DNA from 3 places in the Arthrobacter sp. Soil_C_49 genome. Region 2 is predicted to be linked to each of the others. Evidence: riboswitches for the same ligand, from Rfam matches in the RefSeq annotation. Region 2 holds a riboswitch; each other region holds the start of a gene.
The links. A riboswitch is a leader RNA that binds a small molecule or an ion and turns the genes downstream of it on or off. The one in region 2 is predicted to bind cyclic di-AMP.
Positions count from the first base shown of each region.

Region 1: another riboswitch for cyclic di-AMP. It lies ahead of AC3A4Z_RS03270 (LysM peptidoglycan-binding domain-containing protein); the one in region 2 lies ahead of AC3A4Z_RS19960 (NlpC/P60 family protein).
Region 3: another riboswitch for cyclic di-AMP. It lies ahead of AC3A4Z_RS16680 (aggregation-promoting factor C-terminal-like domain-containing protein); the one in region 2 lies ahead of AC3A4Z_RS19960 (NlpC/P60 family protein).

Region 1 covers NZ_JBDGJZ010000001.1:702,195-705,458, reverse strand. Annotated here, with positions in the region: gene AC3A4Z_RS03275 (protein adenylyltransferase SelO) at 1-995, shown strand, start outside; gene AC3A4Z_RS03270 (LysM peptidoglycan-binding domain-containing protein) at 1,067-1,894, opposite strand; cyclic di-AMP (ydaO/yuaA leader) riboswitch at 1,898-2,070, opposite strand; gene AC3A4Z_RS03265 (hypothetical protein) at 2,253-3,182, opposite strand.
Region 2 covers NZ_JBDGJZ010000016.1:61,515-64,778, forward strand. Annotated here, with positions in the region: gene AC3A4Z_RS19955 (NlpC/P60 family protein) at 1-420, opposite strand, end outside; gene AC3A4Z_RS19960 (NlpC/P60 family protein) at 582-1,271, opposite strand; cyclic di-AMP (ydaO/yuaA leader) riboswitch at 1,342-1,504, opposite strand; gene AC3A4Z_RS19965 (peptidoglycan DD-metalloendopeptidase family protein) at 1,652-2,473, opposite strand; cyclic di-AMP (ydaO/yuaA leader) riboswitch at 2,484-2,725, opposite strand; gene AC3A4Z_RS19970 (iron-dependent transcriptional repressor DtxR) at 2,832-3,264, opposite strand, start outside.
Region 3 covers NZ_JBDGJZ010000011.1:60,542-63,805, reverse strand. Annotated here, with positions in the region: gene AC3A4Z_RS16685 (sensor histidine kinase) at 1-1,022, shown strand, start outside; cyclic di-AMP (ydaO/yuaA leader) riboswitch at 1,150-1,302, shown strand; gene AC3A4Z_RS16680 (aggregation-promoting factor C-terminal-like domain-containing protein) at 1,308-2,021, shown strand; gene AC3A4Z_RS16675 (YdeI/OmpD-associated family protein) at 2,122-2,520, shown strand; gene AC3A4Z_RS16670 (HAD-IA family hydrolase) at 2,501-3,181, opposite strand; gene AC3A4Z_RS16665 (glyoxalase superfamily protein) at 3,206-3,264, opposite strand, start outside.

The DNA.
Region 1 (3,264 bases), on a different contig from region 2:
CCGGCCGTCCGGTCCGCCGTGAGACCATGCTTCCCGGCGCGGTCCTGGCGCGGGTGGCAAGCAGCCACCTGCGGGTTGGGAGCTTCCAGTACGCGCGGGCCACCGAGAATATGGACCTCCTGCGGCGCCTCGCCGATCACGCCATCAGCCGGCACCACCCGTCTGCCGCCCAGGCGGACAACCCCTACCTTGCCCTCTTCGAGGCGGTGGTAGCCGCCCAGGCGTCACTGGTGGCCCGATGGATGCTGGTGGGCTTCGTCCACGGCGTGATGAACACAGACAACATGACCATCTCCGGGGAAACCATCGACTACGGCCCCTGCGCCTTTATGGACGCCTTCAACCCGGCGGCGGTCTACAGCTCCATCGACGTCGGCGGACGCTACGCCTACGCGAACCAGCCGGTGGTGGCGGAATGGAACCTCGCCCGCCTTGCCGAGGCAATGCTGCCGCTCATCAACGAAGACCAGGAACAGGCCGTGGCGCCGGCGGTGGAAGCATTGGGAGCGTTCCGCCGCCAGTACAGTGACGCCTGGTTCACCGGGATGAAAAAGAAACTCGGTTTGAAGGAACGCCCGGCGGGGAGCCCCGAGGCAGAAGAAGCCTCTGAGCTGGTGGACGGCGTAATTGCCATCCTCAAGGACGGGCCCGTGGACTACACGCGGTTTTTCCGGAGCCTCGGGCAGGCAGCGCGTGGAAACCATCGGCCCGTCCGGGGCATGGTCCTGGATCTGGCCGCATTCGACGCCTGGGCCGCGCGGTGGCAGGCCCTGCAGCCCGACGCGGGCCTGATGGACCGGGTCAACCCCGCGTATATACCGCGCAACCACCTGGTGGAGGAAGCGCTCGCCGCAGCAACTGACGGCGACCTTGGCCCGTTCAACCGGCTCGTGGACGTTGTCCGTGCGCCGTACGAGGAGCGCCCGGGCCTGGAGCGCTACGCCGAGGGAGCCCCGGAAGACTTCGGCAGCTACCAGACCTTCTGCGGCACGTAAGGGATCCACCAACAACGAAACAGGGGCGGCAGGCGGGAATCCCGCCTGCCGCCCCTGTTTGGGTTGCGTGACTACGCTACGCGGACGAAGGAAGCGCCGCTGAGCCAGCTGATGGAGTGGACCTCGGTCTTGAAACCGTCCACGCCGCCGCTGACAACCTGGCCGTTGCCGGCGTACACACCGACGTGGCCGGCAGTGATCACCAGGTCACCGGCAGCGGGGGTTCCCACCACGGAGCCGTACTGGAAGAACTGGCCGGGAGCCAGGTCGCCAACGCTCTTACCCACGGACCGCAGGGCTTTCTCCACCATGGCGGTGCAGTCCTGCTGGACGCCCACCTGGCCGTAAGCCGACGCCAGGATGGCGGCGCCGGCGCCCGAACCGGTGGCAGCCGGAGCTGACGCGTAGGAGACGTTCACCCCGGTGTTGGCCGGAGCCGCGGCAACAGCTGCCTGGACGGGAGCAGGAGCAGGAGCAGCGGCCGGAGCGGCTGCAACTTGACCGGCACCCGGAATCTGGATCTGGTCGCCGGGGTAGATGATCGCGGTGATCGCCAGGCCATTGGCGGACAGGACGTCATTGAGGCTGACGCCGTAGGCGGCTGAGATGCCGCCCAGGGTGTCGCCCGAAACAACGGTGTGCGCGTTGGCTGCAGCTGCTGCCGGAGCAGCCACGGCAGCGGCAGGCGCTGCGGAAGCCTGGGTGTTAGTGGTCCCGGTGGTGTCCGGTCCGGTTACGCCTGCGTGGGCCGGGGCGCCCACACCGAACGCAATGCCGGAGGCTGCTGCTACGGCGAGCGCCGGGCGGCCAAGCGACTTGGCTGATACAGCCAAGCCCTGGAGCGCGATTGAGCGGGCCGGAGTCGCGCGGTGACGGGCGGTAATGGAATTTTTTGACACGTTTGATCGCCTCTCCCATGCCTGCGGGGTGAGCTGTCGGGTTCGGGTTGGAGATACCCGGCCGGAAGCGGCTCCGAAACGGAACGGAGGCGCTAGCGACTTAACCCCAAGGCCTCTGATGAGGCCGCGGAAAGGTGGTTCCCCCGTCCCTGCCAGCTGGAAAGCGATTGAATCCCGGATCAGTGGCAGGGCTCGGCATACTGATGGGAATGTCCCGTTTGGGAGGGACACCTGAAGACCATAACCCGCCCTCCAGTCAATTGTCACATTTGGATAACATACGAGCGGCTTCTCTCGTATTTAGCCATTGACTGGATTTCGGCGGCGATCTTTTGCTGACCTCGGCTGATGCGCCTGGTTACTCCTCGGCGCACGCGCGCGTAACAAAGTCATAAAGTTGCGCACGTAACACCGCGTCTGCGGCAACTTTCAGCTGCCCCTCGCGTCCGTCCGCTTGAACGTGGAGGGGAAGCAGGGTGCCCACCTTGTCCTCTGCCACGGCGTGCGGATCGCAGCGCGCAGGCCTGATCCACAAGCGCCATTCAGCGGGCGGTCCGCCCTGCTCGATACTGATGCCCGCAGGCCAGGGATGCCCGGGCACCTCAGTCAGGAGAGTTGTCCCCTGGATGTGGTCCAGCAGCAGGGACTTCGCCACGCCGTTCACCCGGGCTTTTGGAATGGCAACCAGCCGGACGACGGCGGTGCGGGAGTCCGCGGCCACGTCAAGGGAGGAGTCCAAGGCGATGTCCGCAACGGCAGCAGCGCCGGCGGCAAGGCAGAGCTCGGCGTTGTTCCGGCTGAGGACGCCGAACGGATCGTCGGCTCCGCGCGTCAGCTCCTGCGGTTCTGAGTGCGCCGGGCCGGTGAACAGCACCGAAGCCAGTGTCTCCGTCGCGGGGGCTGGCCCGTCAGTGCATTCGGCTGCGGGAAGCTGGACCGGGAGGCTCTTGGGCTGTCCGGGAGGCAACTCAAGTCCTGCGCCGTCACGCTGCCACCGAAGTTCGCCTCGGAACAGCGGCGTGGACACCCGGACTTCTTCGACGGCCAGGGGTCCGCCGGTGGTATTGGTGAGCTGCAGCAGCACGGCCTGCTTGCCGTATTGGTCCCGCGACTGGTTGATTTCCACGGAAATCGGCTGCGGCTTAGTCGCCGGCGGTTGCTCCGGTCCCGTGCACGCGCTGACGCCGGCTGCTGCCGCGGCAAGTGCCGTCGGGGCGGCCATCCACTGCAGCCGGGTCCGAAAATGCTGCCCGCCCATACCGCCGCCGAGTGCACTGTCCCCGTACATGCCAACAGTTTAGGGGGCGCTTCCCTGCGGCCGCCGGGCGCCCACGCTGGCGGGCGGGATGGTCTAAGGACTTCCGGCAATG
Region 2 (3,264 bases):
GGCGGCGGGAGCTGCGGCCGGAGCCGAAGCGATCACCTTGGCGGCAAGAACCGGCTGGGCGGCCGGGGCGGCTGCTTCCTGGACCTCAACCTCGGGTTCCGGAGCTTCCACAACGGGAGCCGGAGTGGTGGTCACTGCGGGCTTCTCGAAGGAAATGGCAATGGTGGACTCAGCCGAAATCGGGGCCTCAACCGTTGATTCAACTTCCAGGTTGGAGGCCGGAGCGGAGTCACGCTGGACATTGGTGTCTGCAGCGTTGGCTGCCAGGCCGCTGGTCAGGACCAGGCCGGAAGCGGCAGCGATCACCGCTGCCTGGCGGCCGACGCCGCCGGCGTTGTCGCCAACAGCCTTGGCAATGATGGCGAACGAATTGGTCTTGGTGACCTCGGCACGATGCCGTGCGGTTGCACGAGTAGTCATCAGTTCTCTCTTTCGTTTTCCCCTGTCACCTTGTAGGCAGGCAGGGGGGTTTGGACGTGCCGGCATCTTGGGGGTACGCCGGCACGTCCCGAACGGGGATGTGTGATTTAGCGAAAAGCCTGTGGGCAAAGAAAAAGCCCTTGGACCCGGAGGTCGAAGAACTAGTTCATAGTGAAGAACGCGGAGGAGCCGGTGGCGGCAACCGCGTGCAGCAGCGTTCCCTGGGAGGGGTTAAGGGCGCTGATCATCATGCCGTTGCCGACGTAGATGCCAACGTGCGCGCCGCCGTTCTGCATAACAAGGTCACCGGGCTGCGGGGTGGAAGTGGGCTTCATGGCAGTCCATGCGTTGGTGCGCGGGATGCTGATGCCGGCCTGCGCGTAAACCCACTGGGTGAAGCCGGAGCAGTCCCAGCCGGTGACGGGGCTGGTACCGCCCCATACGTACGAGTGGCCGATGCCGGTGTACGCAATGGCAGCAATACCCGAGGTGGAGGCAGCGGACACGGTTTCGGCCAGCTTCTCCGTGGCAGATGCCGCGGTTCCGGCAGCAGCGGCTCCGGCAGCAGCGGTTCGATCAGCTGAGTCAGTGGACTGGGCGCGTACGGTCTGCACCTTGGGAGCGGCAGTGGTCTTGACCACGGGGCGTTCGAAGGAGACGGTGGCCGTGGGTGCCGCAGTAACGGCAAGGGCGCTTTGCGCTGACCCGGACTCGGTGGAGGCGGACACCCCGGCGGTGGTGTCTGCGGCGTTGGCCGGCAGGCCCATGCTCAGGATCAGGCCCGAGGCAGCTGCGATAACGGCAGCCTGGCGACCAACTGTCCCGGCATTGGCACTAACAGCCTTGGACACAGTGTCCAGGGGGTTGGTACGAACCGTTTGCGCACGGTGGCGCGCAGAATTATGGCGTGAAGACACGAAGGTAGCCTCTCCCAATGCCTGCGAGGTGAGCTGTCGGATTCGGATGGGAGTCACCCGGCCGCGCTGCTTCCAAGGAAGCTTTGCGACTTAACCCCAAGGCCTCTCCAATTGGAAAGGCCAAAATTGGTTCCCCCGCCCCTGCCAGACGATGTCATGCGAACGGACCTTGAGCGGTGGCAGAGCTAGGCAATCCGCACAAGAGCGTCAACTTCGGAAAAGTTGACGCGAGTTAGACGCTACAGCAGTTTTGACTGAATGTCACATTCAGATCACGACGGGTCACGTTCATCTGAGAGTTAACCGTCACTTGACTAGAGCCAGCCAGTGGGATCGACCACTTCGCCGTTGACCTGGACCTCAAAGTGCAGGTGGCAGCCGGTGGAAGCCCCCGTAGTGCCGCTAAGCGCGATAGCTTCGCCGCGGGACACGGTCTGCCCTTCCTTCACGCTGAAGGACGACAGGTGGTTGTAGGTGGTTTCCAGGCCGTTTCCGTGGTCGATCACCACGCGGTTCCCGCCGCCGTACTGGTGCCAGCCCACAAAGGTCACGGTTCCGGTAGCAGCTGCCATAACGGATGTGCCGCACTGGGCCACGTAGTCCTGGCCGCGGTGGAAATCGCCCGTTCCCCCTGTGATGGGACTCACGCGGTAGCCGAACGGCGATGCGGTGGACATCACAGCCAGCGGAGCACCAAGGCTGCCGGCCGAGGCGGCGCGGCTGATGGCACCTGCCGATTGGGCGCTGAGCAGTTGCTTCAGCTTGCCGTCCGGATCAGCCTGGGTGACTACCGCAGAGCGGCTGAAGTCGATCTGGGCTCCCGCTTCGGCTGAAACCTGCGGCTGCGGGGTAACGGCGGAAGCGGCTACGGGCGCACCACCGGCGGCATCGGTGGCCATCACGGGGCTGGTGGCGGGCACTGTCACGGTGAGGACCAGGCCGGTGGCAGCAAGGGCGATGCCGGCCTTTTGGCCGATGCCGCTGGCTGCGGCGAACTCGGTGATCTGGCGGAGGGGGCCGCGGCGACGGCGGGCATCACGGTGGAGATCGCGGGGGCGCTCCGACGTGATGACTTCGACAACGCGCGGTGTCGAAGCAGGGCCCGCCGCCCGGCGGCGTCCCCTGGAATTCTGCATGGTCAAGAAGGGTTCCTCTCTGGAAAGCCTGCGAAGTTAGCTGTCGGATTCGGGTCAGAGAGTTCAAAGACCCGGTCCGCCGTAAGCAAGCTTCGGCACAGAGATATCCCGGTAAGGATCCTTCGCTGGAAGAGGCTTGCTGCTGACGGACTTCACCCCAAGGCAGTCCCCCGGCTGCCGGTTGTGGTTCCCCCGCCTCTGCCAGTTACGACTCGTGCTCCCGATCCGCTGGCAGAGCTCGGCTCCAGATCAGGTAACGCTTTAATATCAACGCTTGGTTCAACTATAGGGGCTTAAGCCCCTTAGTAACAATTCCGTTATCTTTGCGTAAACGGCCCTCTATCGGGTACCCGGCGCCTTAGACCGCAGGCTGGCGGATTGCGACAAACACATGCGCAGCCACCTCGGGCGGCAGTTCCAGCGCGCCTTCAATGCCCGGGACGCGCACCGAAATGTAATCGCCGACGCGTTCCAGCGAGACAGTGGCGCCGGGGCGGATACCGCCTTCGTCGAGCTGGGACAGCAGCTCCGGCTCCACCTGGATGGGCTCCGCGAGCCTGCTCACGGTCACCTGCGATGCCGGCCCGTAGGACTTCATTGCTTCCAGCAGGCTGATGGCCCCGTCGGCGAAACCGGACGACGGCGCGCCGCCCAGGGCTGCCAGGCCGGGAATGGGATTTCCGTAGGGAGATTCCGTGGGGTGGTTGAGCATCTCATAGATCCGCCGCTCCACCCGCTCGCTCATCACATGCTCCCAGCGGCAGGCTTCGTCATGGACGTAGGCCCAGTCC
Region 3 (3,264 bases), on a different contig from region 2:
GACTCCCCCTCGCCGCCAAGGAGAGTACGCTGGCCTCCCTGGTGTGGACCTTCGTGTTCGTCTCCCTGGGCGGCCTGCTGCTCATCGGGCTGGTGGGGACCGTCCTGATCCGCCGCACCATGAAACCGCTCGAGCAATTGTCAGAGGTGGCCACCCGCGTTTCACGGCTGCCCCTGGATGCCGGCGAGGTGGCACTTGCGGTGCGCGTCCCGCCGTCGAACTCCAATCCGGGAACGGAAGTGGGCAGCGTGGGCCACGCGCTGAACCTGATGCTGGACAACGTCGCCAATGCGCTGCGGGCGCGGCAGAAGAGCGAGACCAAGGTGCGGCAGTTTGTGGCCGACGCGTCGCACGAACTGCGCACTCCCCTGACAGCCATTCGCGGCTACACCGAGCTGATGCGGATGACTGAGGACTTTACCCCCGACGGCGAAAAGTCACTGGCGCGGGTTCAGAGCCAGTCGGAGCGGATGACGGCCCTGGTGGAAGACCTGCTGCTGCTGGCCCGCCTCGATGAGGGCCAGCCGCTCAAGCTCAGTGAAGTGGACCTGACACAGCTGGTGATTGAGGGTGTCAGCGACGAAAAGGTGATCGCGCCCGGACACAACTGGCGGCTGGAGCTTCCGGACGAGCCAGTAGTGGTCAACGGTGACGCTTCACAGCTGCGGCAGGTGCTGATGAACCTGCTGTCCAACGCACGCAAGCACACTCCCGCCGGAACCACGGTGGTGACAGGCGTGAGCAGGTCGCCTGAAGGCGCGGCGGTAGTAACCGTAACGGACGACGGCGGCGGCATTCCTGCCGAGTTCGTGGACCATGTCTTTTCACGCTTCGCCCGCGCAGACGCGGCACGAAAGAGCACGGACGACCAAGCAGGCGCCTCCGCTGCCGAAGGCACCAGTGGACTGGGATTGTCCATCGTGGAGTCCATTGTCGAGGCACATGGCGGAAAGGTAACGGTGACGTCACAGCCAGATCGGACACAATTCGTCCTGCGACTTCCACTTCCCGAGCTGCCATAGCAACGTGACGCGCCGCCACCGTGATCTCTGTTACCAAAATGTGACTTAAGCGCCGCACTCCTGTACCGTCGATTGGGTGAGGTTCCCGACGGGAACCCATATCCGGATGACGCCAAGCTCTGCCGCTTCCCGGATTCCGCTTGAGCACAACGGCAGAGGCGGGGGACCCACAGTCCCGGGCAATTACTGCCCTTGGGGTTAAGCACGCACGTGTATTTTCCGTGCGGCCGGATGCCCTCATCCGAACCCGACAGCTAACTCCGCAGGTGTGAGAGGCGATCCATCATGTCCAAGTTCCTTGCTAAACCGCGCCCGAATTCCGAGTCTGCGTCCCACGCTGGCCGCAATGCCGGCAAAGTCCCCTTCATTGGCAAGCGCGCCTTTGTCTTTGCGGCATCCGCTGCACTCCTCGTAGGAGTCGGAGCGGCCGGACAGGCTACCGAGTCCAGCCTCCGCGTCTCCGCCACCGAAACCCAGGCGGCCGCAGCGCAGTCCAACCTCAGCATCGAGAAGAGCGAAATCCAGGCCAACCCTGCGCCTGCCCCGGCTGCAGAAGAGATTGCGGTGGCCCCGCAGGCAGCAGAGCCCGCACCGGCGCCTGCTGCCGAGCCTGCACCCGCTCCGGCCCCGGCTCCCGAGCCTGCCCCGGCGCCTGCCGCCGCTCCTGAGCCTGCACCCGTCGTCGCCGTCAACGACCCCGCCGGCGCCCAGGCTTACGCTGCAGGGCAGCTCGCCAGTTACGGCTGGGCTCCAGACCAGATGCAGTGCCTGGTGACCCTGTGGGACAAGGAGTCCGACTGGACCACCACGGCCACCAACGCCAGCAGCGGCGCGTACGGCATCGTCCAGTCGCTGCCCGCTGAAAAGATGGCGAGCGCCGGCGCGGACTACCTCACCAACTACCGTACGCAGATCACCTGGGGCCTGAACTACATCCAGGAGCGCTACCAGTCCCCCTGCGGCGCGCTGAACTTCCACCTGTCCAACAACTGGTACTGAGCCATACGGAACCCGTGGCGCGGCGGCGGCACCTGTTGGAGAAGCAGGCGGCCCGGCATACTGTGATCCATGAAGTTAGGGCAGCGGAAACAAGACCGGCATTGAAGTTCCCGGAGAAGTCCTTGCAGCCTTGGAGGCGGGCAAGCGGCCGCCTGTAGTGGTGACCATCAACGGCAAGAGCTACCGGAGCAGCGTCGCGGTGATGGGCGGACAAAACCTGATCTCCCTCAGCTCAGCATACCGGGACTTCATCGGAGTATCCGCCGGCGACACCGTTGAAGTGGACCTGGAGCTGGACACGCAACCCCGCATTGTGGAAGTCCCCGAGGACCTCGCTGCAGCAATGGCGGCGGAACCGGCTGCCGTGGAGTTTTACGCGACGCTAAGCTACAGCGCGCAGCGGCGGTACGTGGAGCCGCTGGGCGGGGCCAAGACGCCAGAGACGCGGTCCCGGCGTATTGCCAAGGTAGTGGCGGATCTCAAAGCCGGAAAGAAATAACCGTCCGGTCTTCGGCGTCCCTGCCGGTTTCGACGGCGACCGCGCTGTAGTCCGTTATGTGCAGTACGCCGGCGGGCAGCGGGCCGGTGTTAGGTCCCACTGCCACTGTGCGGATTCCGGCGGCCACCCCAGCGGCGATCCCCGCCGGAGCGTCTTCGAACACCAGGGCGTCCGCAGGATCCACGCCGAGATAGGCTGCGGCCTTCAGGTATCCCTCAGGATCCGGCTTGCCGCGGGTCACCAGCTCAGCCGCGACTGCGATGGCTGGCATAGGCAGTCCGGCTGCTTCCATCCGGATGTCAGCCAGGACGCGGTCAGCGGACGTGACCAGGGCAACGGCATCCGGAGGCAGGGCTGCCAGCAGCCGGCCGGCGCCGTGCAGGGCCACAATGCCATCAGTGCGGAGGCGTTCCATCGCCCCGAGTTCCGCCGTCAGTGCCGCGACGTCGGCGCCCGCTGGAGCAAACCGGGTGACAGTATCGCGCGCCTGGACGCCGTGCGAGGTCTGGAGTATTTCTTCGAGGTCCAAGCCATAGCGCGCAGCGAACTCACCCCAGACCTGCTCCACCACAGCAGTGGAATCGACCAGGGTGCCGTCCATGTCAAAGAGGACGGCGCGGCAAGTCAGCGTGCGGGTTCCGGCCGGGGTGGAGACAGTCATGATCCCCATTCTCCCCGTTGGGTGTCAGCTTTCGCGCCCCGGGATGTACTGGACGGCCCACCTGTTGCCATCGGGATCAGCAA